Regions from separate parts of the Absiella sp. AM09-50 genome, predicted to be linked through region 1. Evidence: riboswitches for the same ligand, from Rfam matches in the RefSeq annotation. Region 1 holds a riboswitch; the other holds the start of a gene.
The links. Region 1 has a riboswitch for cyclic di-GMP ahead of DW114_RS09765 (diguanylate cyclase domain-containing protein). Riboswitches for the same ligand answer to the same signal wherever they lie in the genome.
Positions count from the first base shown of each region.

Region 2: it holds a riboswitch for cyclic di-GMP, as region 1 does, so the genes downstream of both, DW114_RS06060 (hypothetical protein) here and DW114_RS09765 (diguanylate cyclase domain-containing protein) in region 1, are expected to answer to the same signal.

Region 1 covers NZ_QVFI01000009.1:72,486-88,803, forward strand. The annotation lists gene DW114_RS09735 (DNA recombination protein RmuC) at 1-623, shown strand, start outside; gene asnB (asparagine synthase (glutamine-hydrolyzing)) at 636-2,360, opposite strand; gene DW114_RS09745 (YitT family protein) at 2,496-3,359, shown strand; gene DW114_RS09750 (ABC transporter permease) at 3,451-4,905, shown strand; gene DW114_RS09755 (ABC transporter ATP-binding protein) at 4,915-5,574, shown strand; gene DW114_RS09760 (serine dehydratase subunit alpha family protein) at 5,636-6,916, shown strand; cyclic di-GMP riboswitch class I at 6,997-7,071, shown strand; gene DW114_RS09765 (diguanylate cyclase domain-containing protein) at 7,137-9,620, shown strand; gene DW114_RS09770 (CheR family methyltransferase) at 9,565-12,501, shown strand; gene DW114_RS09775 (diguanylate cyclase) at 12,522-14,129, shown strand; gene DW114_RS09780 (DsrE family protein) at 14,194-14,535, opposite strand; gene DW114_RS09785 (Crp/Fnr family transcriptional regulator) at 14,614-15,273, opposite strand; gene DW114_RS09790 (lysylphosphatidylglycerol synthase transmembrane domain-containing protein) at 15,311-16,318, opposite strand, start outside.
Region 2 covers NZ_QVFI01000005.1:628-16,277, reverse strand. The annotation lists gene DW114_RS06135 (anthranilate synthase component II) at 1-51, shown strand, start outside; gene trpD (anthranilate phosphoribosyltransferase) at 45-1,067, shown strand; gene trpC (indole-3-glycerol phosphate synthase TrpC) at 1,064-1,813, shown strand; gene DW114_RS06120 (phosphoribosylanthranilate isomerase) at 1,800-2,405, shown strand; gene trpB (tryptophan synthase subunit beta) at 2,402-3,586, shown strand; gene trpA (tryptophan synthase subunit alpha) at 3,579-4,373, shown strand; gene DW114_RS06105 (sigma-70 family RNA polymerase sigma factor) at 4,449-5,306, opposite strand; gene DW114_RS06100 (CBS and ACT domain-containing protein) at 5,424-6,071, opposite strand; gene DW114_RS06095 (ABC transporter ATP-binding protein) at 6,078-6,782, opposite strand; gene DW114_RS06090 (ABC transporter ATP-binding protein) at 6,784-7,560, opposite strand; gene DW114_RS06085 (branched-chain amino acid ABC transporter permease) at 7,562-8,518, opposite strand; gene DW114_RS06080 (branched-chain amino acid ABC transporter permease) at 8,531-9,412, opposite strand; gene DW114_RS06075 (ABC transporter substrate-binding protein) at 9,501-10,682, opposite strand; gene DW114_RS06070 (hypothetical protein) at 10,913-12,310, opposite strand; gene DW114_RS06065 (hypothetical protein) at 12,282-13,268, opposite strand; gene DW114_RS06060 (hypothetical protein) at 13,522-13,737, opposite strand; cyclic di-GMP riboswitch class I at 13,771-13,855, opposite strand; gene glmS (glutamine--fructose-6-phosphate transaminase (isomerizing)) at 14,322-15,650, shown strand, end outside.

The DNA of each region.
Region 1 (16,318 bases):
TTGGTTTAGATCAAAAGCGTTTTGCGAAACAATATAAATTAAGCAATGGCAGTATTGCGGACGCAGTGGTCTTTGCGAAAGCACCTTTACATATGATATGTATCGACTCTAAGTTTCCTTTGGAAAATTATAATCGTTGTATGGAAGAAACACGCAAGGAAGAAAAGGCAAGACTACATCGGGTATTTGTGAGTGATGTAAAAAAGCATATCAAAACGATTCATGATAAATATATCCTGCCTGAAGAAACGGCGGAATTTGCCTATATGTTTCTGCCTGCGGAAGCCGTTTTCTCCTATATTTATGGTAATTGTGAAGAAATCATTCAATATTCTTATGAACAAAAGGTATATTTAGTGTCACCAACGACGCTGATGGCTTATATTACCGCTATAAAAGCAATTTATCTGGGCATTGAACGTAATGAAAATATGATCAGTATCCAGCAGGAGTTAAAAAAGCTGCAGGTGGAATTTGAACGTTTCGAGAAACGTTATCAGACGATCTATCATGATTTTGATAAATGTTATCAGGATATGAAACTAATGCAGATCACAACGGATAAAATGATACAGCGATTCCATGAAATCGAAGAGGTAAAACTAGAAAAAACAGATCAATGATCTGTTTTCTTTTTAAAAATCCAATTGTACATGATACGTTAAGATCCATTGATCAATCTGATAAAGATAAGCTAATAGCTGTGGTCCACTCATCAGCTGGCCATACCATGGAAGGGTATAAGATGCACCTTTACTTTCAATTAGTTCTTTTAATGTGGCGTCATCAAATAAACGATGCAGGGGAGAGGATGGATCATCATATCGTTCCTTTAATAAATCAGCGACCAGATCGGCGTATAGGGGATTATGGGTTTTAGGGAAAGGATTTTTCTTTCTCCAACAGACATCTTTTGGCAGCAGTTTCTCAAATGCCTTACGTAGGATGCCTTTTTCATTTTGTTTATAAAACTTCATATCCCATGGGATATTATATACATATTCCAATGTTCTTACATCCGCAAATGGTGCTCGTATCGTGATGTTTGCCCAGTTTGCCATTGTGATTTGACGTACTACCAAAGTCTGCATGAACCAGTGCAGACATAAAACACTGTGAATCCTTGCTTGGCGGTCTTCTTTACTATCATCAGATAGATAATCCATATCCGCAATGCTGTCCGCATAGTTTTTCTTAATATAGCCCTGATAATCAAAGTGCTTGATATCCTCATGCAACAAGGAAATACGATCATTTACATTTCTTAGCCATGGAAATGTTTCTAAATTTTTTAATTCTTTACGATAAAACCAAGGATAGCCGCCAAAGATTTCATCACTGCATTCTCCACTGAAAATCACACGTTCTTTTTGTGACACCTGTTCACATAACCATAATAAGGAACTGTCGATATCTGCCATGCCAGGAAATTCACGTGCCAGCATGGCATTTTTTAATTCATCACGCAATTGCTTCTGTGTAATCATCAATTCCTGATGTTGTAAAGGATAGCGTTCACACATCTGTTTGATATAATCATCATCTAAAGATACCTGATACATGTTGCCTTTAAAGTTTTCTTTATTGCCTTCATAGGCAAGGGAATAGGTACGCCAGTCTGATGTTTCCTTTGCACATACCGCTGTGATGATACTGCTGTCTAAACCACCGCTTAAAAAAGAAGCATGCACTTGGTCCATCTGACGTTTGATAGAGGCTTCCACAAGTTCATAGACATGTTTTGCGGTCGTATCGATATCATCTTCATGTTTTTTCGCACGTAAACGATAATATGTTTTTAATGCTACTTTATCTTTATACGTAAAATATTGTCCCATGGCTAATTGATGAATGCCATCAAGAATCGTTTTGCTTTCAGGAATACCCGGACCAAAGGCAAACAGGTCCATAACGCCTTCTTTACTCAGCTTTGGTGTAATATCAGCATTATCCAGCATGAGGGAAATACGATTACTGATGACAAGCTGGTAATCATCCTCATAATAATATAGAACAGAAAGTCCCAAAGGATCTTTAGCAGCTAGTATTTGATGATCATGATACAGCACGAAGGCATAGGCTCCTTCGATATGCTTCATCAAATCTTCTTTCCAGTGTAAATAGGCATATAAAAATAATTCTTCTAATGATGCAATAGGGGGAAACTGTGCTTCATGTAACTCTTCTTTAATTTGTTTTTCGTTATATACCTCACCATCTACCACGATGGCATAGTTCTTACGTGCATAACTGATTTCCTCAAAACCACACAGCCACATATCCTGCATATGCACAAGAGAAGCAAAGTGGGTATGCATGGCATCAATGTTCTGATTTTTAATAAATAAATACTCTTTCATTTGATCGCATCCTTTCGTTTCAGTGTATGATATACAAAAACAAAATATGACAGTGAAAACATGTACAGATAGGTAGAATTAAATATAAATGAGTGTATAATAAATATGCTTACAAGAAAAAGGAGAAGTTAAGACATGAAGGATACGTTTAATAGAAAGGATATCTCCACGTTTGTTTTAGTGGTGATTGCGTCATTTCTATGTGCAGTAAACATTAATACATTTATTAATGCTGGGGGCTTGTTTCCGGGTGGTTTTACAGGTTTAACGGTTTTTATTCAGCGATACTTTGATCAATATCTTGATATCGCTATTCCATATTCACCAGTGTATTATTTATTAAATGCCATTCCAGCATTTATCGGCTATAAAATGGTAGGAAAGAAATTTACGATTTTTTCCTGTCTGATGATATTTTTAACCGGTCTATTTGCGGATATCATGCCAAGTATCAATATCACAGAGGATATCCTGTTGATCACAATCTTTGGTGGTATCTTGCAGGGTATCGCTTTGGGTATTGCACTTCGTGGCAATGCCAGTAGTGGAGGTACGGATTTTATCGCTATGTGGATCAGTAAAAAGACTGGTCAGCCGGCATGGAATTTCATCTTGGGGATGAATGCGGTAATGCTTGTGGCAGCAGGATATTTATTTGGCTGGAATAAAGCTTTATATTCCATCATCTTTCAGTTCTGTAGTACACAGGTCATCAATACCGTTCATAAACGTTATAAACAAATGACGATTTTCATTATTACCAGCAACCCAGAAATCGTTGTGGAAGAAATACAGAATTCTACCCATCATGGGGTCACGCGTTTAGATGGTATTGGTACATATTATGGACAGCCAAGAACGATGCTGTATACAGTTGTGGATTCTAATTCCGTAAAAGGTCTGGTGACCCGAATCAGAGAAATTGATACATCAAGTTTTATCAATGTCACAAAGACAGAATATGTCGAAGGCAGATTCTATCAGGTACCGATTGAATAGAGGTTTCATTGAAATCTCTATTTTTTTCATATATTCTTCATGTTTTCATCACATTCCTTCTATATAATGGGTGAGCATAAGGAGGAATATTATGTATATCATAAAGAATGCATGGCGAAACATCTGCCGAAATATGGGAAAGAATATATTGCTTGGCATCATTGCACTCGTCATTGGATTATCTTGTTGCCTTTCATTATCCATTCATCAAGCAGCAGCAAAACAAAGAGCTGCTGGCTTAGATGAGCTTACCATTAACGCAACGATTGGCATTGATCGTATGTCTGTTATGAAACAGGGAAACAAAGAGAATCCAGAGGATGTGGATCCTAAAGAAATGTTGTCAAATATCCATTCACTTTCTTTAGAAGAGTTACAAACATATGCGAAAGCTGAAAGCGTAAAAGATTTTTACTATACAGAAACTTTGTCAATGAATGCAGAAGGCATAGAGCCGCTATCATCAAGTGATGAGCATATGCCAGATATGGGAAAGAATTTTGGTGGTAAAGAAATGAGCAGTGCAGATTTTTCACTTATTGGCTATAGCACCCAGGAGGCAATGACGACTTTTGTGGAAGGCAATGCCAGTATAACTAAGGGCACGATGTTTCTGGAAAGTGATCAAGACACATGTATCATTTCTGAAGAATTAGCAGAATATAACACTTTGGCTGTTGGAGATACCATAAAACTGGTAAATCCAGATAATACCAAAGATGTAACAGAATTAAAAATTAGCGGAATTTACAGCTTAAATGAAACAAGTAGTGATATAGGATTCATGAGAAGTGATCCTGCAAATCAGATATATACAAGTACAACAACTATAGATACGATTGTGGAAGCATCAAATAAAACGGATAGTGATAAAGCTTTAAAGGCAAGTGTATCAGGGACTTATCTGTTTGAAAATGTAGATGCATATGAAGCTTTTGAAGCACAGGCAAGAAATCTTGGATTATCAGATGATTATACGATACAATCACAAAACCTGAATCAATATGAACAAAGTCTTCAACCTTTGGAAAGCCTGAGTGGATATGCGACAATTTTCTTAGTTGTTGTACTTGTGATTGCGGGCTTGATTCTAGTGGTTCTTCATATATATCATATCCGTGAGCGCAAATATGAAATTGGTGTACTTGCGGCTATAGGTATGAATAAGCGCAAAATTGCTTGTCAGTTTGTATTGGAGATATTTGTTGTGACAATGGTATCCATGCTGATAGGAAGTGGCATAGGTGCGTGTATCAGTGTACCAGTTACCAATATGTTGTTAGAAAACACTACCATAACACAAAATGATCGTCCTGGAAATTTTGGGAAAGATATGCCAGAAGATACAGGTGATCATAAAGAAATGTCAAAGGATATGATGGCACAGGGAAAACAATATATTCGTGAAGTAAGCAGTGCTACAGATATCATCGTGGTATTGGAAGTATGTGGCATTGCGGTATTGTTGACAATGGTGTCTGGCGGTGTTGCGATTATGAGCATCTTACGTTATGAACCTTTAAAGATTTTGTCAGATAGAGAGTAGGTGTATCATATGGAAATCTTACAATTACAAGATGTTAGTTATACGTATACAGGAAAAACAAATGTTATTGAACATGTATCCTTGTCCTTTGAACAGGGAAAAATTTATGCCATCGTAGGCAAAAGCGGTGCAGGGAAAACAACGCTGCTTTCCATGATGAGTTTACTGACCAAACCATCATCAGGCAAAATCTTATATGATGCAAAAGATATTACAGATATGGATCCATATCATTATCGAAGTCAATATGTTGGTGTAATCTTTCAGAATTATAACTTGTTAATGCATTTAACCGCTTTAGAAAATGTAGTATTATCCATGGAAATTGCCGGTAAGAAAGAAAACCGCAAAATGATTGCAAGAGAGTTGCTGGAAAAAGTTGGATTGGATGAAGAAGAAATGAATCGCAGAATATTGAAACTATCCGGAGGTCAACAACAAAGAGTTGCCATCGCACGATGCTTGTCTTATGAGCCGAAAGTGATTTTGGCAGATGAGCCAACAGGCAATCTGGATATGGAAACACAGGCTGAGATTCTTGAAATATTTAAGTCCTTGGCAAAAGAGGGTCATTGTATCATTATGGTAACGCACTCTAAAGAAGTCGCTGCCTGTGCAGATGAAATCTATGAATTAAAACGAATGAAAAAATCCACAAAAAAGATATAGAAGGCTATATCTTTTTTTTCTGCCATGTTAAAATATACTAAGGTAGAAGAGGAGTAGAATTATGGATAAAAAAGATCAGCGATATCAGGATTATGTAAGTATTTTAAAGAAGGAACTGGTTCCTGCAATGGGCTGTACGGAGCCAATCGCCATCGCATTTGCGGCAGCACTTGCGAAAGAAAAATTCAATCAGGAAATTGATGCCGTGGATATTTATGCCAGTGGCAACATCATCAAGAATGTAAAAAGTGTAATCGTACCAAATACCGGTGGTAGAAAAGGTATTCCAGTAGCGGCAGTGGTGGGGATTATCGCAGGAGATGCGAGTAAAAATCTTGAAGTTATCAGCGAGGTAAGCGAAGAACAGCGTGCAGCAATCGATACCTTCATGAAGGAAAAATGCATCCGTGTACATCCTTTAAAATGTGAAAATGCATTAGAGCTAGAAGTGATTGTATCTAATGAAAAGTCTTATTGTAAAGTAAAAGTAGCACAGGAGCACAGCAATGTGGTATTGATTGAAAAAAATCAGGAAATCCTGTTTGAAAAAAGTATCTGTGGCAAGGAACAAAAAGATGAAGCATACGCTTCCTTATCCATGGAGGATATCTATGATTTCGCATTAACCGCTGATTTAGATGATGTCAAAGATATTTTGCAGCGCCAGATTGATTACAATACAGCGATTGCAAAGGAAGGCATTGAAAAATGCTATGGGGCAGGTATTGCCAATATGCTGTTGAAAGTATATGGGGACAGTGTACAGGTAAAGGCAAGAGCAATGGCTGCAGCCGGTTCTGATGCAAGAATGAGTGGTTGTGAATTGCCAGTCATCATTAATAGTGGAAGCGGCAATCAGGGCATGAGTGCTTCTTTACCGGTTATTGTATATGCGAAAGAGCTGCAAAAAAGCAAAGAAGAATTATATCGGGCATTATTGATTAGTAATCTTTCCACGATCTATCAAAAACAGTTCATTGGCAGATTGTCTGCATATTGTGGGGCAGTGAGTGCAGGTGCTGGCGCAGGTGCTGGGATTGCATATCTTTTGGGTGGCAACTATGAAAACATTACGCATACGATTGTCAATGCATTAGCAATCACAAGCGGTATGATCTGTGATGGGGCAAAACCAAGCTGTGCCGCTAAGATTGCCAGTGCCGTTGATGCGGGGATTATGGGCTGTTATATGTATCAATGCGGTAAGCAGTTTTATTGTGGAGAAGGCATTGTTCAAAAGGGAATCAAGGCCACAATAGAAAGTGTAGGAGAGCTTGCCCGCAAGGGAATGAAGGGAACCGATGAAGAAATTATAGAATTGATGATAAAAAATGATAAATAAAGGATAAAAAGGAATATATTTTCTACGAATGTAGGAAAAATATTCCCTTTTTTTCCTAAAAAGGTTATAATTAATTTGAAAATATAAATAGGCAAATCTACCGCAAGATAGAGACGCAAAACTACAGGGTCCCACGGGGATAGCCAGTTGCAAAAAAAATGTTCTTTTTTTTGTTGCTGTTTTGGCAGCCTTTTTATTATAATCAGGAGGATGCAATACAATGAAAATTAAAAAGCACATACGCAATACAATATTGATTCTGCTGATTTTGTTGCTGCCGACAATTTCTATGCTGCCAATGCATGCATCAAGTCGAAGGGTCATTAAAGTAGGATATCCGATACAGTCAGGATTGACGATGAAGGATGAAAATGGCAATCGTTATGGATATACTTATGATTATCTGATGCAGATTGCCCAATACAATGATTGGGAATATGAGTTTGTAGAAGCAAAGGGAGATTTAAATGAACAGTTGACCACATTAACAAAACAGCTGGAAGATGGGGAAATTGATTTGCTGGGCTGTATGCGTTACAATGATGCACTCGCCAAAATGTATGATTATCCAAGTGAACCATATGGCTATGCATATAATATTATTGCGGTCAAAGATGATAGTGATCTTGTCAATTTGGAATCATTAGCAACCAAAAAGGATTTAAAGATTGCCGTTAATAAAAATGCGAAAACACGAATTGAAAAGCTAGATCAGTTTGCGGCGATGAATGGATTTACCTATACCAAGATTGAGGCATTAGATACAGAGGATTTAATCAAAAAAATCGAAAATGAAGAAGCGGATGCCTATCTGCTTACAGATTTAGAAAATACGGAGGACTATCGAAGTATTTCACGCTTTTCACCGGATGCATTCTATTTTGCGACGACCAAAGGAAATACAGAAATCGTAACGGAATTGAATCAGGCAATTCTAGATCTTTCTAAAATGAATCCATTATTGACAACCACACTGTATAATCGTTATTTTGAAAATATGTGTGGGGAGATTCATCTAAACAGCAAAGAAAAAGAATTCATCAAAGAAAATGGTACCATCAAGGTATTGGTACTTGAAAACAATGCGCCAATTGAAGATTCTAAAAATGGTGAAGCGGTAGGAATCGGCAAGGATATCCTGGATTTTATTTCTGAAAATACGGAAATGAAATTTGAATATGAGATGGTAAAAACATATGAAGAATATAAAAATAAAATAAAAAATAGAGAAGCCTCTGTTTTGATGGGATTACCATTTGATGCATCACAGGCAGAAACATTGGATGTCACATTTACTTCTCCATGGCTGGTAAGTGATATCATGCTGGTTATGAATAAAAATCTGGATCCTAATGAATTAAAGGACAAAATCAAAGGGACCACCTATTTAAATACACCCGCAATTGCGGAAGCAAACGAAGATAAACGCTACAACAATATCGAAGATTTATTAGAAGCATTAAATGATCGGGAAGTTGATTATGCATATATCAATCCATATCAGCTGACGTATTATACCAACAAGTTGCATTTGGACAACCTCAGTACTTTTTCTGTACCGGAATATTTATTGAATCAATATGCATTTGGGGTATCTAAAAATACAGATTCCCGTCTGATCAGTATTTTAAATAAAGGGATACGTACGATAGACAGTGAAAAATTGAACCGCTATATCTATAAGAATGCCTACGTGGAAGAAAGCTTTCATTTAAAGGATTTTTTGAATGAGCATATCGCTGGTGTTAGTTTTGTCGCATTATTGTTGATTGCGGGAATTGTTGGCGCAATCTTTATGTATTACCGGCATCGTTTTGAAGTACAGCGTGCCATTGAACTGGAATATCAGCGATATCAGATGTTATCGATAATCACTGGAGAAATGACCTTTGAATATGATTTTGAAAAGGATACAATGAAAATCAGTAAAGAAGGCATCGGAAAGATTGCAAATGAAGAAATGATTGAGCATTTTAAAGATGAATCCGCAAAACAGGAAACCAATGAACATATGGTATTGACGGTATTAGAAGAATATCTGGAAAATGCGTTAGATCGTCATGAAGAAGTTTTGATACGTATGCTGGATGGCAGTGAACGCTGGTATCAGCTGGTAATTAAAATTATTTATGATATAGGAAACTATGGACATCGACCAGTTTATGCGATTGGCAAGATTTTAGATATCCAGCAGCAGATCAATGAAAAGGAACAGCTGTATAAAGAGAGCACGACAGATTCTTTGACAGGCATCTATAATCGTGCTGGAGGATTTAAAGAAATCAATCATGCATTATCCAAACAGGGTGGTGCCATCATTATGGCAGATCTAGATAAATTCAAACAGGTAAATGATGAATTTGGTCATTTTGCGGGAGATCATGTATTGATTGAAACTGCATCGATATTAAAACATGTATTCCATGAAGGAATCGTTGCACGCCTTGGCGGAGATGAATTCTTATTGTTTATCCAGAATACCAATAAGGAAGAGATTGCACTTCTATGTGAGCAGGCATTAAAAGAAATGCATGAGAAAAAATATGAAGATGCAAAAAACGTAGATGTGACAATGAGTATGGGCGTTGTATTTGTGAAAGAAAACGCCTCATTGGAAAATGCGATGCGAAAAGCCGATGAGTTATTATATGAAGCAAAACGCAGTGGACGCAGCACATATCATATATGCGAAGAAACAGTTTAATAAAGAAGGTGGAGCTATGGAAATTGTAAAAAAGGAAAATAAGTCTGAGAATGAAGCGTTTTATGTAGTCGGTGTGGGAGCAAGTGCCGGTGGATTAGAAGCATTACAGGATTTCTTTAAAAGCATGCCAGATGATTCAGGATGTGCCTTTGTGGTAATCCAGCACTTGTCACCAGATTATAAGAGTTTAATGAGCGAGCTGCTTGCCCGCTATACCAAGATGGAAGTCCATGTGGCGAGTGATGATGAAGAGGTAAAACCAAATCACGTCTATCTGATTCCGCCAAAAAAGGAATTGACGATTCATCATGGACATTTGAAATTAGATGAACAAAACAATATCAATGGGATTAATCTTGCCATCGATAATTTCTTTCGATCCCTTGCAAGAGATTGTGGCAAATATGCCATTGCCATCGTTTTAAGTGGTGCTGGAAGTGATGGCTCTTTAGGTATTCGTGATATCAAAGAGTATGGTGGTATGATCATGGTACAAGAACCTAAAACTGCCGCATTCAACAGTATGCCATTAAGCAGTATCGCAACCGGATTATGCGATTATGTATTGCCTCCTGGAAAGATGTCAAAGGCAATGACGGGATTTATCCAACATCCATATATGCATCCAGATGAAGCCAATGAACAGCCTTTACATAAAGACACATTATCTAAGATCTTAGATGTTTTAAAAGAATACTGTCATATGGATTTCTCCAATTATAAGGAAAATACCCTGGTACGAAGAATGGAACGTCGTGTCAGTATCAATCAGTTCCATAATTTGGAAGAATATCTGAATTATTTAAGTGGCAGTGATCAGGAAAAAGAAACCCTGTTTAAAGAATTATTAATTGGTGTTACAGGATTCTTCAGGGATGCGGAAGCCTTTGATTTTATCGCAAAGAATGTCATTCCAAAAATGAAAGCAGTCAACCAGACGATTCGTATCTGGTCTGTGGCATGTTCTACAGGTGAAGAAGTATATTCTATTGCGATGTTGTTAAATGAATATCTGGAAAGTAATCATTTGGATTATGAAATCAAGATCTTTGCGACGGATATCGACCGTAATGCACTGGCAGTTGCTTCACAAGGAATCTACTCCGCAAGTGTTGCCATGGATATCGATCCTTACCTGTTGAAAAAATACTTTACAAAACAGGATAGCGGTTATCGTATTAATGCAGATATACGTAAGATGATCATCTTCTCTGCACATAATGTATTAAATGATCCACCGTTCTCTAAATTAAATATGATTATATGTCGTAATCTGTTTATCTATTTGAAAACCCATGTACAGCAGGAACTGTTATATCGTTTCTATTACGCATTAAACAACAGCGGCTATCTGTTTATGGGAAGCAGTGAATCCATTGGAGAAATGAATGAATCCTTTGAAGTGATTTCCCGTAAATGGAAGATCTATCGTCAGAAAGAAGATATTCGACCAACCAGTAATATGATTATCAATGCAAATGGTTTAACTGAGCATTTCTCCAGTATTCTTAGAACCAGTGACTATCGTAATATTGATAATCATGGCATTAAGGTAGAAAAGATTGTAGAATCTGCTTTTTCTGCAATGTCACCACCAAGCATTATCATCAATGATGTGGATAACATCATTTATATGGGTAGTGATATCCATCGTATCCTACGCTTTAAACCAGGTGTATTCTCACAGAATCTATATGCGAATTTGCCAGGTGGTCTTGGCTTGTTTGTGAATGGTGTTGTGAGAAGATTACATGCCGGAGAAGATAATGTCGCAACCATGTGTGCTAGCGATATCCCAGAATTTGAAGGAAAGAATATTTTGATCAATGGCTATACCTTAACAGTCGCAAAAACAGCTTTCTATCTTTTAACTTTTGAAATCAAAGAAGCAAAAAAAGAAGAAAAATTCACATATATCGACAGCAATCAGGAAATCGGCAAGCGTATTATGGAACTGGAGGAAGAATTGCGTATCAGTAAAGAAAACCTGCAGGCTACTATTGAAGAATTAGAAACAACCAATGAAGAACTGCAATCCAGCAATGAAGAACTGGTCGCAGCCAATGAAGAGTTACAAAGCACCAATGAAGAATTACAAAGTGTAAACGAGGAATTATATACCGTGAATAGCGAATACCAAAGCAAGATTGATGAATTGACCCGTTTGAATACCGATCTGGATAATTTATTGATCAATGTAGAGGTTGGCGCAATGTATCTGGACAATGATTTAAAAATCAGAAAACTAACACCAGTCGTATCCAAGATTACCCATATCATGGATATGGATATTGGACGTCCGATTTCCCATCTGTCTTTGATGGATAACTATCCAAACTGGCAGGATGATGTTCGTCATGTTCAGAAAACATTGGAAAATGTGGATAAGGAAATTTATGAAGTAGATGGAAAATACTGGCTGGTCCGTATTCGTCCATATCGTAGTGAATACAATGCGGTAGAAGGTATTATTATCACATTCCTTGAAGCTAGTGATTTAAGAATGATGAGAAGCTCCTCTTTTGAAAGAGAAGGAAAAATATACTGGCAGCGTGAAAACTGTGATGTCAGTATGTGGCGTTATGATTTAAAACATGAAACATTATGGTACCCATATATCAAGGATACCAATAGTAATCAACGACAATTCTCTGTAGATGACTTTATGAAACGTATTCATCCAGATGATGTCATTCATGTACGAAGTGCAGTGGATGAATGTATCAGCGGTGGTAAAAACTGTATTGAGATCATGTATCGTTATAAAGGCAACGATGAAGTCTATGAATGGATATATATTCAGTTGTTTGTGGAAAAGAAGCGCAGTGATGGTACTGCAGAAATGATACAGGGGAAAATGACGATACTAAGTGATCAATAATTGGAAGGAAGTCTTGTGACATGAAAAATAGATATTCCCAAAGGGAGTTGGAAGCAAATATTGCCAAGGTTTTACAAAGTGATGTAAAAGATTCCCAGCTCTTAAAAGAAAGCATTGAAGAAATTGTAGAAACCGTTAATATCTATCATCAGGAGCTTACATATCAGAATGAAGAGTTGATGCGTACCAATATGGAATTGAGCAGTTTGAAGGATAAATACCAGCTGCTCTTCCATGAAGCGCCAATCAGCTATGTCCTTTTTAATGGAAATGATTGGATCGTGGAAGCAAACCAGACATTCTGTCGCAGAGTTGGTGTTGTGCCCAGCCTAATCAACAGTCATAAAATTACGGAGTATATCCTTCCTGAGCACCAGGATACATTCTATTTTATGAAAAACCGATTGATGCAGGGTTCAGAGAAAGAAGTCATCGAGCTTCAGCTATACACCAGTGAGAAAGAAATATGTGATGTAAATGTAATCAGTAAACCATTTCATTGTCGTACCTTATATGGGGAAGAAAAAAAGGAAACACTATATTGTGCCATTATTCATGATATTACCCAGATCAGAAATCAACAAAATGAGATTTTAAAAATGAGTTATCATGACGCAATGACAGGATTATATAATCGCCGGTTTTACATCAAACGCATCAAGGAATTAGAAGATGATCTTTCTAATCTTCCTGTCAGTATCGCATCCATTGATTTAGATGGCTTAAAAATCATCAATGATACCTTAGGTCATGAATATGGTGATAAGGCAATCATGACCATCTGTGACATTCTAGAAAAGAATGTTTTAAAGGAATGGAATCTGATACGTATGGGTGGAGATGAAATCTGTTTATTATGTCCAAAGACAAGTAAAGAAAAATTAAGCTCCTTCCTTCAGAAAATTGAAGTGATCGTTGGAGAACATGAAGTACAGGGTATCCCTTTGTCTGTATCATATGGGGTCGCCGCAAGAACTTCTCCTTATGAAACATTAGATATTGTGGCGGCTTTGAGTGAGGATATCATGTATTCTAGAAAGGTTTTACAAAGTCCGCAGCAAAAGAATATGATCGTTTCTATGATGCTAGAAAAACTGTTTACATCCCATCCTCGAATTGAACGCCATAGCCTGCGTGTACAAGAGTTAGCCATAGGCTTTGCGAAGTACTTGGAGATGGATGAATATTTCATCGATGAAATTGCACGTTTTGCTTATCTGCATGATATCGGTATGGTGGGAATTGATGATTATGTCATTGAAAAACAAAAAGATTTCAGTGATGAGGAAATCAAAGAATTTTATCGTCATCCACAGATTGGCAATCGCATCATCCGCTCTATGTTTGGCTATGAAGAAATAGCTACTGCAGAACTATACCATCATGAATGGTGGAACGGCAGGGGATACCCATATGGTTTAAAAGGGGAAGATATTCCTTATATGGCACGTTTTATCACGATTGTGGATAGTTATGATTGGCATAAACTGGAGCTTGGATATGATGAAAGCGAAGGGTTGACGATGGAAGATATCGAAGCATATTATACCGACAACAAAGCAACCCGCTTTGATCCTGAAATCTGTGATCAGTTTCTTGCATTTATGCGAAAACAATTAGAAAACTAAAAGGGAACATCGTTCCCTTTTTATATGAAAAAAATCCAGCAGATCAATTCTGCTGGATATATTTTTATGGCTTTATGTAAGAATAACCTTCCTGTTGGCGTTTCGCAAGCTCTACGACACCAGCGGGAACAACTTCTACAAATGAATACAACTCACCATTAGAAATGCCCTTTTTCATTAATGCATTATGACATGCACAGATGGTTACACCATCTTCACTCAGTTTTTCCATTACGGCTTGATATTCATCATTACGATGACTCAGACATTCTACAGCATCAGAATTTGCGACAATTTCGATGTGATAAGTATCATGATTTTCTTTTCCATAAACAAGCATATTCTTAATATTGCTGATTGTCAGCTCCCATTTTTCAATTTCATCAATGTGAAAGATTACATCCATGATTTGTTACCTCCTTGAGTTTTATTCATTATACCACGATTAACTCAAAGAATAAAGCAAATTTGCGAAACGCTTACATCAATATGTCAATGTGATTTTTTTATCAATGATTGCCTCTAAAACATCAGGTTTTAAAATCATGATATGATGATTTTCTTTACTGACACAATCCAAATGACGCATTGCAGAGAATACACGGGATAAGGTAACCTGATGGATATTTAAATACTCCGCAATTTCTGAATACGTAAAGAAGCGGGGAAGCATCAGCTGCTCATGATCTAAACGTGCATAATCCATTAAAAACATGGCTACACGAATGGGAACACTGTCTTCTTCCATCTGTAGATAGCGCTGGAATATATTCATATAATTCTGTGATAATGTTTCAAACATCAAATGATTAAAATGTACATCGTTTTCAATCAATTCCTGCAGTTTTTCCGCATGGATCTTATAAACGATGCAGTCTGTTTTGGCGATAATGATCAAAGGATTGCTGGGCAGCTTGTCTAAGTGTGGATAGATTTGTCTAGCAAAATGCGCAAATCCCATAATTCTTTGGTCCATAAAATAAAGGTGTGTTTTCATTTCTCCATTTTTTCCTACACTGCCAAGTGCACAAATACCAGAATGTAAGAAAAAGGCATTGCCATTCTCTTTCGCGTCATATATAATATCTCCTTTTTGTACAATCATTTTTTGTGCATAGATATAATATTCTTCAAAAGGTCCCATCGTTCTCTCTCCTCACGTGTTTGAAGTATATCATATTTTATCTATTTATGAAAGATTCTTTCACTTCTTTTACATCAATGTCTTTACATAACATTGTGAAAACAGCGCCAATAAGAGTATTTACATAAAATGTCAATATACGCCATAACAACATCATACTAGCAGCGTTCACCTTATTCACAAATGGTGTAAAAACTAGAATGAAACTGGATTCCGCTACTCCGTGTTTCCCATAAACAGGCAGGGAGGATAAAATCAAATCGATAAAGACACTCGCCATGAAATACATAAAGAAGTTATGGAGATTCACAGGCAGCGTTAATGCATATGCGATAAAAAATGGTAAGATATGACGTAAAAATAAACGGAATATCTGCCATAAGATGATTTTGAGGGCATTGATCTTTTCTTTCCTTGATTTAGGATAACAAGCCCATACAGCATTTGAAAATGTATTGATTTTTTCACAGAGCATCGCTTCATCAATTTTTAAATGAAACTTCGTTATACAAAAATGCAATAGACGTATCACAAGGGCAGGCAGTTTAGGATATAAAAACAGAAACAACATTGCGGCAATCGGGATGATGCCAATACAGATGCCAGCCCATGCGAAAGGCAGTTCTTTGGGATAATGCACAGCCAGATAAGAGGAAGAACATAACAGAATCATAAAGGAAAATACAGCATAGCTGATTTGATAGAGCATTTGATCTAGCATTAAGATACCACAGCCATGATCATAAGATATTTTCTTAGCTTTCATTAATATCAGTTGTCCACCTTTTGCAAGGGCAGAAGCTGATATGTTCATCAAAAACAAGGATACCCATCCATTGATTAGACCATCTTTATAAGTATAGGAGGAATGGATTTGACGACAAAGCTTCGTAAGTACAATACCATTGATCATATAGGGGGAAGCTGCCAAGAGTGCTAACAGAAAGACATCCATCATATGCAGCTTTGATAAAGCAGACAAAATCATCTGATAATCATCTTTTAAGAGTAAATATAATACGGTTATAAGAAACGCAATAATAAC
Region 2 (15,650 bases), on a different contig from region 1:
AATGGTAAACAAATCATTATGAATTTTATAAGGAGGATTTCAAAATGTTGAAAAAATATATTAAAAAAATCAGTGAAGGACAAGACTTAAATAAAGCGGAAATGATCGATGCTATGACTTCCATCATGGAAGGAAATGTCAGTCCCGAACAAGTCAGTGCCTTTTTAATCGCAATGAAAATGAAAAAAGAAAGCCCAATAGAAATTGCTGCCAGTGCTCAGGTCATGATGGAAAAAGCCACAAAGCTTCCTGTGCATATCGATGATGTACTAGATATCGTTGGTACTGGTGGAGATTGTTTAAATACATTCAATATTTCTACGACTTCTGCTTTTGTCTTATGTGGAGCAGGTGTTCATGTCGCAAAACATGGAAATCGTGGTGTATCAAGTAAAAGCGGTAGTGCAGATACCTTAGAGGCACTTCATGTCAATATCAGCTTAACCCCACAAAAAGCCGCTTACCTTTTAAAAACTGTAGGCATCACCTTCCTGTTTGCCCAGGTATATCATCAGAGTATGAAATATGTAGGCCCTATACGAAAAGAGCTGGGAATCAAGACCATGTTTAATATTTTAGGCCCTTTAAGCAATCCTGCATGTCCAGATACCTATGTCATTGGTGCTTATAATAAAGAAATGGCAGATATGATGATTCGTGTATATCAGGAGCTACAGGTGAAACGTGCCATTGTTGTACATGGAGAAAATGGTATGGATGAGGTATCCTTGAATGGTCCTACTTATATTACAGAATTAAAAGATGATAAAATTATTTCCTATACGATTCAACCTGAAGATTTTGGTATGAGAAGTTGTGAATTATCTGATTTAATTGGTGGTGACAGTGAAGAAAATGCTTCTATATTTATGGACATCCTACAAGGTAGAAAAGGACCAAAGCGTGATGCTGTCATCTTAAACAGTGCCCTTGCTTTATATGCACATCATAAAGCAGATACCATAGCAGATGGTATTACTCTAGCAAAACAAAGCATTGATACCAAAGCCGCTCTTCATAAATTTGAACAGTTTCGTGAATTATCCAATCAAGAGGTTGCCCTATGATTTTAGATACCATTATTGAAAAGAAAAAAGAAACGCTGGAGCAGTCTTTTCAAAATCAAAGTCTTTTGTATCATCCCATTGCGCACCAAATGAAAAACAAAGAAGATTTATTCGTGATTGGAGAGATAAAAAAAGCAAGTCCCAGCAAAGGCGTCATTGTAAAAGATTTTAATGTAGAAAAGTTCACGAAAGAATATACGATGGCAGGTGTGGATGCCCTCTCTATCCTTACTGAAGAAAATTTCTTCCAGGGTTCTTTAGAAAACATCAAGCTTGCGAAAGCTTTCAGCCATATTCCTGTGTTACGAAAAGATTTCATTATGGATGCCAGAGAGATCATTCAAAGTAAACAAGTCGGTGCCGATATGATTCTACTCATTACAGCGATGTTGAGTGATGAACAGCTTCGTACATTTTATCAGATGGCGAATATGTTATATCTTGAATGTATTGTGGAAGTTCATAATGAAGAAGAATTGACGCGTGCCTTAAAGATTCATCCTGAAATCATCGGCATCAATAATCGTGACTTGTACACATTTGAAGTATCCTTAGAAACCACAAAGCGCTTAGCACAAAAGATTCCAGATGATATATGTATCGTTTCAGAAAGTGGTATTTTTACCCACGATGATATGGAATTTGTGAAAGCTGCCGGCGTAGATGCGGTACTCATCGGAGAAAGTTTTATGCGATGTGATAACTTTATGGAGCATCTGCAGCATCTACGTTATGGTTCATATTAAAATCTGTGGCATGTGCAGCATACAGGATATTCAATGCGTTAATGAAGTAAAAGTAGACTATGCCGGCTTTGTATTTGCATCTGGGAAACATCAAATATCCATTAACGAAGCAAAAAATCTTATTCCACATTTAAACCACAGTAAAAGTGTAGGTGTCTTTGTGAATGAACAGGTAGATGAAATTGCACATATTGCAAATACAATCCATCTGGATGTGATACAGCTACATGGAGAAGAAAGTCAAAAAGATATACAATATCTGAAAGAAAACACCCCATGTGAAGTATGGAAGGCGATTCGCCTTCACACTTTGAAAGATTATCAATTATTTCATGAACTTCATCCCGATTGTTTCCTTGTGGACAGCTTTGATAGATCAAGCTATGGTGGAACCGGGAAAAGAATTAAAAAAGAATTACTGGCATCCTTAGATTTAAGCGATAAAATACTGGCAGGTGGTATCAATACACAAAATGTACATGAAATACTATCGTATCATCCTTATATGATTGATGTATCCAGTGGTGTAGAAACAAATGGCAGTAAAGATATACAAAAAATAAGAAAATTAATAAGCGAGGTAAAAAAATGATAAAAGGTATGTATGGAAGTTATGGCGGTCAATATGCCCCAGAAACTTTGATGGTTGCGTTAAATGAACTAGAAGAAGCCTATGCGGCAGTAAAGGATGATCCATCCTTTCAAGAAGAATTAGCATTTTATTTAAAAGAATATGCCAATCGTCCTTCTTTATTCTATTATGCGAAAAAGATGAGTGAAGATTTAGGTGGCGCGAAGATTTATTTAAAACGAGAAGACTTAAATCATACAGGTGCCCATAAAATCAATAATGTTTTAGGACAAACATTAATTGCGAAACGTATGGGAAAAACCAAAATTATCGCAGAAACAGGAGCTGGTCAGCATGGTGTTGCCAGTGCGACTGCCGCTGCATTATTCGGTATGGAATGTGAAGTATTCATGGGGGAAGAAGATATCAAAAGACAGGCATTGAATGTCTTTAAAATGGAACTTTTAGGTGCGAAGGTAACCAGCGTATCTAGTGGTACTGGAACATTAAAGGATGCGACCAATGAAGCCATGCGTACATGGGCACAACGTTGTGAAGATACATTCTATGTATTAGGTTCTACCGTAGGACCACATCCCTACCCGATGATTGTACGCGATTTTCAAAAGATCATCAGTGAAGAAACCAAAGCACAATGCTTAAAAAAAGAAGGTAGATTACCTGATTATGTCATTGCCTGTGTAGGCGGTGGCAGTAATGCCATGGGCAGTTTCTATGATTTTATTGAAGATGAGCAGGTACAATTAATTGGCTGTGAAGCAGCTGGAAAAGGTGTAGATACAGCATTACATGCTGCCACGATCACAAAAGGCAGTACAGGTGTTTTACATGGTATGAAATCCATATTCCTTCAAGATAAATTTGGACAGATTATGGATGTATACTCTATATCTGCTGGTCTAGATTATCCAGGTGTTGGACCTGAACATGCGCATTTAAATGAAATCAAACGTGCAAAATATGTGCCTGTCACAGATGAGGAAGCAGTTAATGCATTCTTGTATTTGACAAAGACAGAAGGCATCATACCAGCTATTGAAAGCTCCCATGCCTTAGCATACGCAATGAAGCTGGCGCCAACGCTTTCAAAAGATAAAATCATCGCTGTCACGCTATCTGGTCGTGGAGATAAAGATGTAAAAAGTATTGCGGAATATATGGAGGTACAAATCAATGAATAGAATCGATCAAAAAATGCAAGACCTGAAAGCGAAACATCAAAGTGCTTTTATTGGCTTTTTAACTGCTGGTGATCCCGATATCCCCACATGTCTTGCCTGTTTAAAACAAATGGAGGATAACGGCTGTGATATCATAGAAATCGGGCTTCCCTTCAGTGATCCCATCGCAGAAGGACCATTGATTCAGGCAGCAAACCTGCGTGCATTGACTCATGGCATTACCACAGATGATGTCATGGAAATGGTAAAAACATTTCGATTACAAAGTGACATTCCTTTATTATTCTTATTGTATTACAACCAGATTTTCACTTATGGCATAGAGAAATTTCTAAAAGCCTGTCATGACGCAGGTATTGATGGACTTATTATTCCTGACTTGCCATTGGAACATCGGGAAGAAATCGTACCATACGCAGATGCATACGATATCGATATCATTTCCCTCGTTACTCCTGTATCCAAACAAAGAAAACAAGAAATCGTATCTAACAGCAAAGGCTTCTTATACTGTGTAACTTCTACTGGTGTAACAGGTGAACGTAGTTCTTTTAAAACAGATTTAAAAGCCTTTATTGATGAATTAAATCAATATACAGATACACCAAAAGCACTGGGCTTTGGTATATCTACACCTGAACAAATTAAAGAAATGAAAAATTATGCGGATGGTATTATCGTTGGTAGTGCAATTGTTAGAAGAATTGAAGCAATCACAACCCAAAATAAAACCCCGGAGGATGTCGGTGAATTTGTGAAAACATTAAGTGATGCCTGCCATGCTTAAACTATTTCCCAGGAAATAGACAAAATTAATGAATTATTCCTATATAAAGACTAAAAAGGACTATTTTAGTCCTTTTTAGTCTTTGATATCATGATAATACAAGTCTTTTAATTCTTCTTTTACATTGCGTGAACCAAGTTTACGCATAGCTTTATTTTCAATCTGACGAACACGTTCTCTGGTAATGCCATAAATTTTACCAATATCCTCTAAGGTCATTGGTGTTTCTCCATTTAGACCATATCGTCGTATGATAACATCTCTTTCCCGCTCTTTCAAAACAGATAACGATTTTTGTACAGTTTCTTTCATATACATAGCATCTGCATTTTGTTGCGGTGTTAAGGTAGCTTCATCGGATAACATATCTCCAAGACTAGTATCCCCATCCTCATCTATTTGAGCATCAATGGATACTGTTGTTTGTGTTAATCCCATTAAATCGCGAACTTCTTCAGGTGTCATATTACAATCTTTTGCAATTTCCTCGATGGTTGGCTCTCTTTGCAGCTCTTTCATCAAACGATCAATCGCCTTACGGATCTTAAATTCACTTTCTGCGATATGCACAGGTATATGAATAATCTTTTCTTTATCTAAAATATAACGTGTGATATACTGGCGAATCCATTGGGTTGCATATGTGGAAAACTTAAACCCTTTACGATAATCAAACTTTTCTACAGCACGAATTAATCCAAGATTTCCTTCTTGAATCAAATCCATAAATGGTACATTATAACGGTTAAACTGCTTTGCGATATTTACGACAAGCTTTAAATTACAATCAATAAAATACTCCTTCGCATTTTCATCGCCTTCTTCAATTTTCTTGAAATATTCAATTTCTTCTTCATGTGTCAATCTAGGATATCCACCAATAGAACGCAGATAGCTTTGTACATTGCCACGGATAGATTGTGAATTTCCCATACTTCCGCCCTCTTTCATGTATCCTTCTATGCCTTTATTTTATCGTATCCACTCTTGAATTACAAGAAAAATAAAAGCCCTTTTAATGAGCCATGAGCTTTAAAAGGGCAATTTATTTTAATTAGGATTCTTAGTAATACTTAATACTTTATAGCCACTTGCTTCTAAATCTTTTTCCAATTCATCTGTTTGGAATGTATCAATACGAATGATCATATCCGCAAAGCCGTTATGTTGTGAATATACCCCTAAGTGGGTAATATTGCAGTTATTGCGAACAAAGATTTCTGACAAGCTTCCGATTGTGCCAAGTTCATCTTTTACTTCGATACAAACGCGGCTTCCTCTTTCGCGATATCCTAAGATATCAAGGAATGCGCTTAATACATCGTTGCTTGTTAAGATACCAACAACTTCTTTATCATCATTTACAACTGGTAAACATCCGATATCATGTTTATACATCAACAATGCTGCATCTTCCAAGAAAGAATCTTCGTGGATGGTAATGACATCACGAATCATGATTGCATCAACGGTTGTTTTACTTAACAGATAATTTAATTCATAGATACTCAGACTGGTCGCTTTTGTTGCGCCATTCTTTGAAATCATTCCTTCTGTCACTAGACCTACTAATTTTTTGCCATTGACAACAGGAATACGGTGTAATTTTTTCTCATTCATGATATCGACGACTTCACTGATCTTATTGTTTACACCAATACAAATAGGATTTTTCGTCATTCTGTTTTTTACATACATGGTTTCTTATCCTCCTAAGTACGCTTTCTGGATTTCTTCACTTTCAGATAGTTCTTTTCCTGTACCACTCATTACAATATTTCCGGTTTCCATAACATAAGCACGATGAGCGATGGATAAAGCCATACGTGCATTCTGTTCCACCAGCAATACAGTTGTGCCCTTCGCATTGATATCTTTGATGATATTAAAGATTTCTTTTACAAGAATTGGTGCTAAGCCCATACTTGGTTCATCCAGCAACAGAATTTTTGGATTTGCCATCAATGCTCTTCCCATGGCTAACATCTGTTGTTCACCACCGGATAAAGTTGCTGCATTTTGTTTACTACGATCCTTCAATATTGGAAAACGGTCATAAACTGCTTCTAAATCACGTTTGATACCATCTTTATCTTTTCTCTGATAAGCTCCAAGCTCCAAATTTTCTAATACAGTCATTCCAGCAAAGATTCTTCTTCCTTCAGGAACATGACTGATACCTAGTTTCATTATATCCTGTGCTGAACATTTATTCAACACTTTCCCATCATAGGTAATCGTACCGGCACTTGGTTTTACAAGTCCACTTAAGGCTTTTAATATACTTGTTTTCCCAGCCCCGTTCGCACCAATCAGGGTTACGATTTCGCCTTCATTTACTTCCAAGTCAATGCCTTTTACCGCATGAATAGCACCATATTTTATATTCAGTCCTTCTACCTTTAACATACTATATCTCCTCACCCAAATAAGCTTCGATTACTCGTTTATTTGTTTTGATTTCTTCTGGTACACCTGATGCGATAATCTTGCCATAATCTAATACATAGATTCTTTCACACAGATTCATAACCAGTGACATATCATGTTCAATCAATAGAATACTGATATGGAATTCATCTCTGATAAAACGAATCAGATTTGTTAATTCAGCGGTTTCTTGCGGATTCATACCGGCAGCAGGTTCATCTAAGAATAATAGTTTAGGATTTGTTGCCATGGCACGGGCAATCTCTAATCTTCTTTGTTCCCCATAAGGCAGGTTGCTAGCAAGTTCATCCTTTTTATCCTCCAAATGGAAGATTTTTAATAACTCCATTGCTTTCTTACGCATCTTTTCTTCTTCTTTATAAAAGGCAGGTAAACGTAACAATGCTGTAATGGTTCCATATTTTACATCTTTGTTCATGGCAATTAAAACATTATCTAAAACTGTCATTTCTTTAAACAGACGAATATTCTGGAATGTTCTCGCAAGACCCATAGCTGTAATCTTATATGGTTTTACACCATTTAGTTTTACTGCTTTTCCATCTTTTTCAAATTCAATTGTTCCCTCACTTGGAACATATACCCCAGTTAACATGTTAAACAATGTTGTTTTACCAGCACCATTTGGTCCAATCAGACCAACTAGTTCTCCTTCATTGATTTCCATATTTACATTGGAATTTGCACAAAGACCATCAAAGTTCTTTGTTAATTTTTTTACAGAAAGTAAAGGCATATTAATCTACCTCCTTTTTCTTTTTCCACTTCGCAGGAAGAAAATCTGTGATTTCTTTATTGCCGAATAATCCCTGTGGTCGATATACCATGATTAAGATAATCGCTAATGCATAAATGATCATACGAATTTCCGCATAACTCTGTAAGAACAGGTTGATTAATCCTAATACGATTGCCGCAAGGATACTTCCAGATAGAGAACCCATTCCACCAAATACAACGATAACCAAAATATCGATGGATTTCATAAATCCAAACGTAGATGGTTTTAATACATAGAAATATGAAGCGTATAATGCACCAGCTATGGATGCCAGTACAGCACCAATAACAAATGCCAATGTTTTATATTTTGTTGTATTGATACCCATAGATTCACTGGCAATTTCATCTTCACGTACAGAAATACAGGCACGTCCATGTGAAGAACGAACAAAGTTGTGTACAACCAGAATGCTAATGACGATAAAAATAAATACTAATGGAAATGTTGTCAGTTTAGGAATACTGCTTAAGCCAGCAGCACCACCCGTGATTTCCATATTTTGAATTGCAATACGAATGACTTCTGAAAAGCCTAATGTTGCGATGGCAAGATAATCTCCACGCAAACGAAGAGTTGGAATAGCAACGATTAAAGCAACAATAGATGTAATGATCGCACCAATCAACATTCCTAAAAATAGCCCTCCCATATTAGGGATTTTCAATAATGTAATAGCTGCACAATATGCGCCAATTGACATAAAACCTGCATGTCCTAAAGAGAACTGTCCGGTAAAACCGATAATCAGGTTAAGTCCTAATGCTAATATAATATTTATACCAATCGTAATAATTGTTACCTGATAAGTATTTGGAATCAAATTTCCCATAATCATTGCCTGAAAGATACCAAAGATCACACATGCAATGATGGTCCATATCAAATTGCGTTTTGTAAATTGATTTTTCATAGACGATTCCTCCTAAACTTTCTCTTTCACATTTTTACCAAGTAAACCACTTGGTTTGATGATCAGAATAATGATCAGGATCAGATATACGACAGCATCTTTTACCATAGAGAAGCCATATCCACTAGCTAATGTTTCAAGAATACCAATAGCCTCTCCACCTAGCATTGCGCCAGGAATAATTCCGATACCACCAAATACTGCGGCGATAAATGCTTTTAGACCTGGTATCATCCCCATTAAAGGGTCAATAGAGTTATAATACATACCAATCATAACACCAGCAGCACCGGCTAATGCACTACCAATGGCGAAAGTAAATGAAATTGTGTGATTTACATTGATTCCCATTAATTCTGCTGCATCAGGATCTGTAGACACGGCACGCATTGCTTTACCAATTTTGGTTTTCTTAACGATCAACTGTAAAGCAATCATTAATACAATAGAAGTAATGAAAATCATAATCTGATGATTACTGATTTGAAGTCCAGCAACGGTATACACTTCTTTAGGGAAGAAATCAGCTGGATATGTACGAATGTTTGGTCCCATTACATACATCATTGCATATTCCATAAATAAGGAAACGCCAATTGCAGTTATCAAAGATGTAATTCTTGATGCGTGACGTAATGGCTTATATGCAATCTTTTCAATTAGTACACCTGTAAACATACAGATCAACATTGCGATAATCAAAGTTGGGAAAAATCCTAACCCCCATGATGTAGAAGCAAAGAAACCAACATATGCACCTAACATATAAATATCACCATGTGCAAAGTTAATTAATTTGATAATTCCATAGACCATGGTATAACCTAGAGCGATCAATGCGAAAATACTACCTACCGACAGACCATTGATCAGCTGTTGTAAAAATATTGTCATACGAATACCCCTTCCTATATACATTTGAAACGTCAAATAAGGTGAAAGTGCGCTTTCACCTTATTTATGTTGTTTATCAAATATCTTCTTATTTTGTTACATCAACATCAACAGCAGAAGCCTGTTCGCCATCTTTTAATTCAACGAATTTAATTGATTTAATAGGTGTGTGATCATCATCCATTGAGAATGTTCCTGTAACACCTGTGAAGTCTTTATATGCAGCAATTGCATTTGTAATTGCTTCTGGATCATCACTACCAGCTTTTTCGATTGCATCTTTAACAAAGTAAGCTAAGTCATATCCTAATGCAGCAAATGTATCAGGAGCTTTATCATATTCATCTTTATAAGCTTTCAAGAATGCATCAACTTTTTCGTTCTTTTCTGTAGTAGAGAAGTGAGTAGTGAAGAATACGTTATTTAATTTATCTGCACCAACAACTTCTTTTAATTTAGGTGAATCAAATCCATCAGGTCCTAAGATTGGTTTTTCAATACCAGCTTCACGAGCCTGTTTTACGATCTGACTTGCTTCTTCATAATAACCTGGAATCAACATTGCATCATAATCTTTGCCTTTGATTTTTGTTAATACAGAACTGAATTCTTTATCACCCTGTGTATAGCTTTCATTTCCAACAATGTTTCCACCTAATTTTTTGAATTCATCAGAGAATACTTTTGTTAAACCTTTTGCATAATCACTTGAGTTATCAGAATATACTAATACATTTTTCCATCCTTTATCAAAAGCAGCTTTTGCTAATGCTTTCCCCTGGAATGAATCAGAGTAACAAATTTTAAAGCCATATGGCTGTACACTTCCATCAGTTTTCAAAGTCGCATCATCTGCTGTAGCTGAAGCTGAAAGTGTTGGAATTTTGTTTTCTGAAGCCATTTCAAATGCCTGTTTTGTCAATGATGAAATTGCAGGTCCTAAAATAACCTTAGATCCATCCTGTACCAACTGATTATAAACGGTTGGCATGTCTGTATCACTTGTTTTATTATCCAATACATCTAAATCAATTTTCTTTTGTTTGTCGCCGACTTTTACACCGCCAGCAGCATTGATTTCTTTAACAGCTAATTTAATGCCATCAACGTGACTTGTTCCATAAGTAGCTGCTGTTCCTGTTTGTTCATAGTTTACGCCCCATTTAACTGAATCTTCATTAGAGCCTTCATCTTTACTGCCGCAACCAGTCATTGTAAATGCCATTGCCGCACATGCTGCCATTGCAACATATTTCTTAAAATTTCCCATGTTTTTCTCTCCTTCTCTTTTTTTCTTTCCTCAAAATAATCAATACGTTTAATTGATTAACAATATTATAGCGCATTGAAATTACATTGCAAGTGTTTTCTGCAAATTTTTACAATAATTTTCAGTAATACTATCATTTTATTTCAAAGTTTTCTAAAATAGTTAAAACCTCCTGTTTTTTCATAATTAAAGGAGTGAACCTGGGCAAAGTCCACTCCTTCTCATGATAATTAATATTTACTCATACCTCTTCGACGAAGATAATTTTTTATTGGTTTATAATAATACAACAATAAAGCCGGAATCAACAGACATAATAATCTTCCAAATATCGTATTTGCAAATAGCAGCAGTACACCAAGCCAAGGATTTCTTCCTGTAAGCGTTCCATACACATCTTCCTTGCATATGATGATATCCTGCTTTTGGGCTGTATGCTTTCTGGTTTCTACAACCATATTATGATTTTCATCGATTGTTTTGATAAATCCTGTCCTTGGACCCTCTTTTGTTTCGTAAAGAATGATTTCATTTTCATATACTGCATCTGTACGTCCAATGGAATCAAAGAATGCCAGATCATTACAAAGTAAATCAGGTTCCATTTCATCTGTTTCTACTATATATGCAATTTTACCAAATGCCTCTGATTTTTTCTCAGGTGATGCAGTGGAAACATATAATACAAATAGATTCACAACAATGCTGCAGGTAATCGCAGCAATCAAAACAGTCATAACCAGCTGATCAAATCCCTTATGACGCTGATTTCTTACGAATTGATTTACAATATCTTCATAGCTGTCTTGTTTCGGTATCACGATACGAACGCCATCATCTAAATCCATGTCTTTTTCATAAAAGGGGAAATTTGTATATTGGGATATCTTTTGAGCACGCACGACCAACGTAATCAAAGCGATGATGACAACGATCAGAAAGTAGAATAAGTAATTTGACTGTCCAAAGTAATCAAACAGATGGGTAATGTTCTGCATACTGACAGGATCACTTATCAAATTATAGTAGCCACTGCTTAAGCGTAATATCCAAATGATAATTGCACTAATCACAATGACATATCTTGCATCACGCTGTTCTGTTATAAATAGCGAACATTCCATCGTAACAACCGTAACAAATATGATATCAACAAGCCCTACCATATAGAGCGATATCATGTAATTCACAATGAATGGATATTGTAACAACATGGTCAACAGGATAGTAACGATATATCCTATTGTATAGTAGATAACGATTTCCTTTAAACGTATCAACAACTTGGTCAAAATCATCTTCAACGGATCATATCCGTTTTTTGCCAGTGTGTACCATTTATTTGCTGATATCTCCGCAAATGTAAGTAAATCGAAATAGCGTATCATATAGACAATATACATAATGAAAGCAACTAAAACATAAAGACTAATCGTAGAAAAATAGCTTGGCATCATAAACTGTGGAACACTTTGTGACAGGACACTGCGCGTTAATGCCTGTAACACCAGATGAATAATAAAAGAAAGAATAGCAATACTCACTCCGTACCATAGAATGCTTTGACTTTTTCTTTTCTTTTCAATATATGACAATTTTCTATCCGTTTGTTTTACTATTTTGTTCATACTGATATACGATCTCTTTCCACGCGTTTTCAACACAATATGGGTGCTGTTCTATAAACTTTGGGTAGTAGTAGTTCTTTCCCAGCGTTGCACATATTGCATCATATCCAGCAATATTATTATGCTGATCCCAAACTTCTAATCGATTGCCATTTCTACGATATTCATAATCGGGCATTGTTTTCATTAGATATTCTTCCATTTCCTTTGCACGATCGTCCCTTATGATTGCACACAGGTGATCCCAAGTTTTGATAAAATCCTGTACGGGAGAATTACAAAGAAATCTACCATCATACAAGGGGGAAATATGGGTTGCACAGGCTTCTATCATTTTGTAATCAAAAGAAGAAAATAACAATGTCCGTTTTTGTCTTTGCAATTCCTGACATATCGTTTGAATCGCAAGAATACATTTCTCATCATAATATAATCTTGCTAAATTCCAGATAATCAGTTTGCTTTCTGTATAGTAACCAGCCATTAATTCCACTACGCTTTTTTCCGGTGGAGTTAATGTACTGATTTCTCTTTCACTTAAATAACCTAGATTAACATCCAACAAATCTTTGGCAATCTGATGCTTCCTTTCATCAATACTGCCAGGCTCCTTTGCTGTAATAAATGTGAGATATTCAAGAACACTCATGTTCTCAAACATCATGTTTGTACTTCCTATATAGTAGACATGCGGTAAAATCAAACGTTTTTTCCGCATCATCCCTGTCTCATTTAAAACACATCTGCCATCTTTATACGGTCTGGCATTCGCAACGATTTCAAGAAATAAACGCACTTCAAATGCTTTATTTCCAATAATCGCCCAGATTTCGCCTTCTAAAGCTTCAAAATTCAGGTCCTGAAATACTTGGACAGGCTGCTCGTTATCCTTTTGGTAAAATTCCATACTTGCAACATGTTCCATCAGAACACTTTGTTTTCTCCTCTGTTCCTCCATACGCCACACCTATTTCATTTCCACAGATGGATATGACAGTTTCCAACTGTTTACGCAATTCTCAGCGTTCATATGCCATCAACAGGAAAAACAGTCCTTTCCCTACACACTAATCATAACTTCCAGGGACACAGACTGTCAAACGTTACTTTTATTTTTACGTTCCTGTCTATCAGCAATAATCGCTTTTCGGCCACTATTTGGTTATTTATTAAATTTTGACAACTCGTTTCCAGCTTATGATTTCACTATCCTAGCCGATAGCGAATCCTAAGACTTTCTCGTTAAATATGCTTTTCTTAATAAACGCCGCTGGAATTTGATTGCCTAGGGAAGGTGTATGTAAAGATATCCATTTAGCCAAAATGTTTGTCTTCATTACCTTAGCGTTTCTGCATATAGCCTTTATGCAGCTTTCCGCATTCCCATTTGGAAGTGCCAACGCACCATCAAATAAAGTTTTTTTCATGTTTCTCTCTCCTCCATTGAACATGCTTTATTCTTCGGCAACTGGCTGTCGTATTTTCTAATAAATAGACCCTATAGCTTTGCGTCACCAGATCACTCTGGCTTTGCCTTGTTTCCTCCAAGTGGTATATACCACTTGGTCTATACCAATTATAGACCATGTCTTATTTTAATGCAAGCGTTTACTTAAAATTTTTATCATTTTTTTGTAAAAATCGCTTTCATTTGTTACAAATCTTTTTCAAAACTCCAATTTTCCTTATAATAACGGCATATATTTCAATAACCTGCTCTTTTTTTTATCTATGGAATTGTATATATGTCCTATACTTCTCATAAAAAAACCTATTGCAATTTCAAATAATCATAGTATACTAATACCAGTTATTATTTTTACCAAGGAGGATCGTGGGTAGTAATAATGAGCGCCTGGACCTACGGGTTGACGAGGATAACAGTTATCGAAAGATTCGGCGGGTACTGTTACGGTTATTGTGGATCGAAAGAGAATAGACAAAAGCAACATCATAATGCTACAAAAACTATTCTCAACACACTATTTTTTATCATGGAGGAACATAAAATATGTGTGGAATAATTGGCTATGTGGGATCAGAGAAGATCTCAAATAGTGTTTTGATTGCGGGTTTACACGCCTTAGAATACCGTGGGTATGACTCTGCAGGATTAGCACTGGCACAAAATGATCAGGTAACAATTATCAAAGCAAAAGGAAATGTCAGCTTTTTAGAGGAAAAGCTTGAAAAGATGAACACAAAAGGAACAACATTGGGAATTGCCCACACACGTTGGGCAACGCATGGTGAACCAAATGAAACAAACAGTCATCCCCATCAAAGTGGATTGGTAACGCTTGTTCATAATGGTATTATTGAAAATTATAATACGATCAAAGAAGAACTGGAAAACGCAGGTTATGATTTTTATTCACAAACAGATAGTGAAATTGCGGCAGCTTATATTGACTATTGTTATTTTCTGACAAAAGATAAAGTGTCTGCTTTAACGAAAGCTTATCAGCATTTCAAAGGAAGTTTTGCATTTGCTATCATCTTTCAGGATGAACTGGATGTAATATATGCTATGCGAAAGAATTCACCGCTTGTTTTAGGTGTTGGTGAACATCAGAACTTTCTGGCAAGCGATATTTCAGCTTTCTTAAAATATACAAACCAATATATTGTGTTAGAACATGAAGAAATTGCTGTTCTTCATAAAAATCAAATTACCATTCAAAATCTGAATGGTGATCTGTTGGATAAAGAAATACAAACTAGTGAAATGGATATCACAGATATCCAAAAGGGCGGCTATGAACACTTTATGTTGAAAGAGATTCATGAAGAACCAGATGTTGTGAAAAAAACAATCGATTCACTTATGCAAAATAATCTATTGGATCTATTGAATACAATGCCCAATTTAAAACAATATGATCAAATACATATCATTGCCTGTGGCAGTGCGATGTATGCTGGTATGATAGCGAAATCCTTGATTGAATCAAGAGCACGCATTCATGTGGATTGTATCTGTGCAAGTGAATATCGTTATGCAAATCCTATTTATACAGGCAATACATTAGCCATCTTCATTAGTCAATCTGGTGAAACTGCGGACACAATAGCTGCTTTACAACTAGCAAAAGCAAATGATGTCGCAACCCTGGCAATCGTCAATGTCATTGGTTCTACTATTGCTCGTGATGCTGATCATGTTATTTATACGAAAGCTGGACCTGAAATCTGTGTGGCAACGACAAAGGCTTATTGTACACAGGTAGCTGTCTTATCTTTACTTGCCTGCTATCTGTCCTATGTTCATGGCCATATGCAGGATGATGAAGTTATGCAGTTAAGTAAAGAAATCAAAACTTTACCGAAATTAATGCAA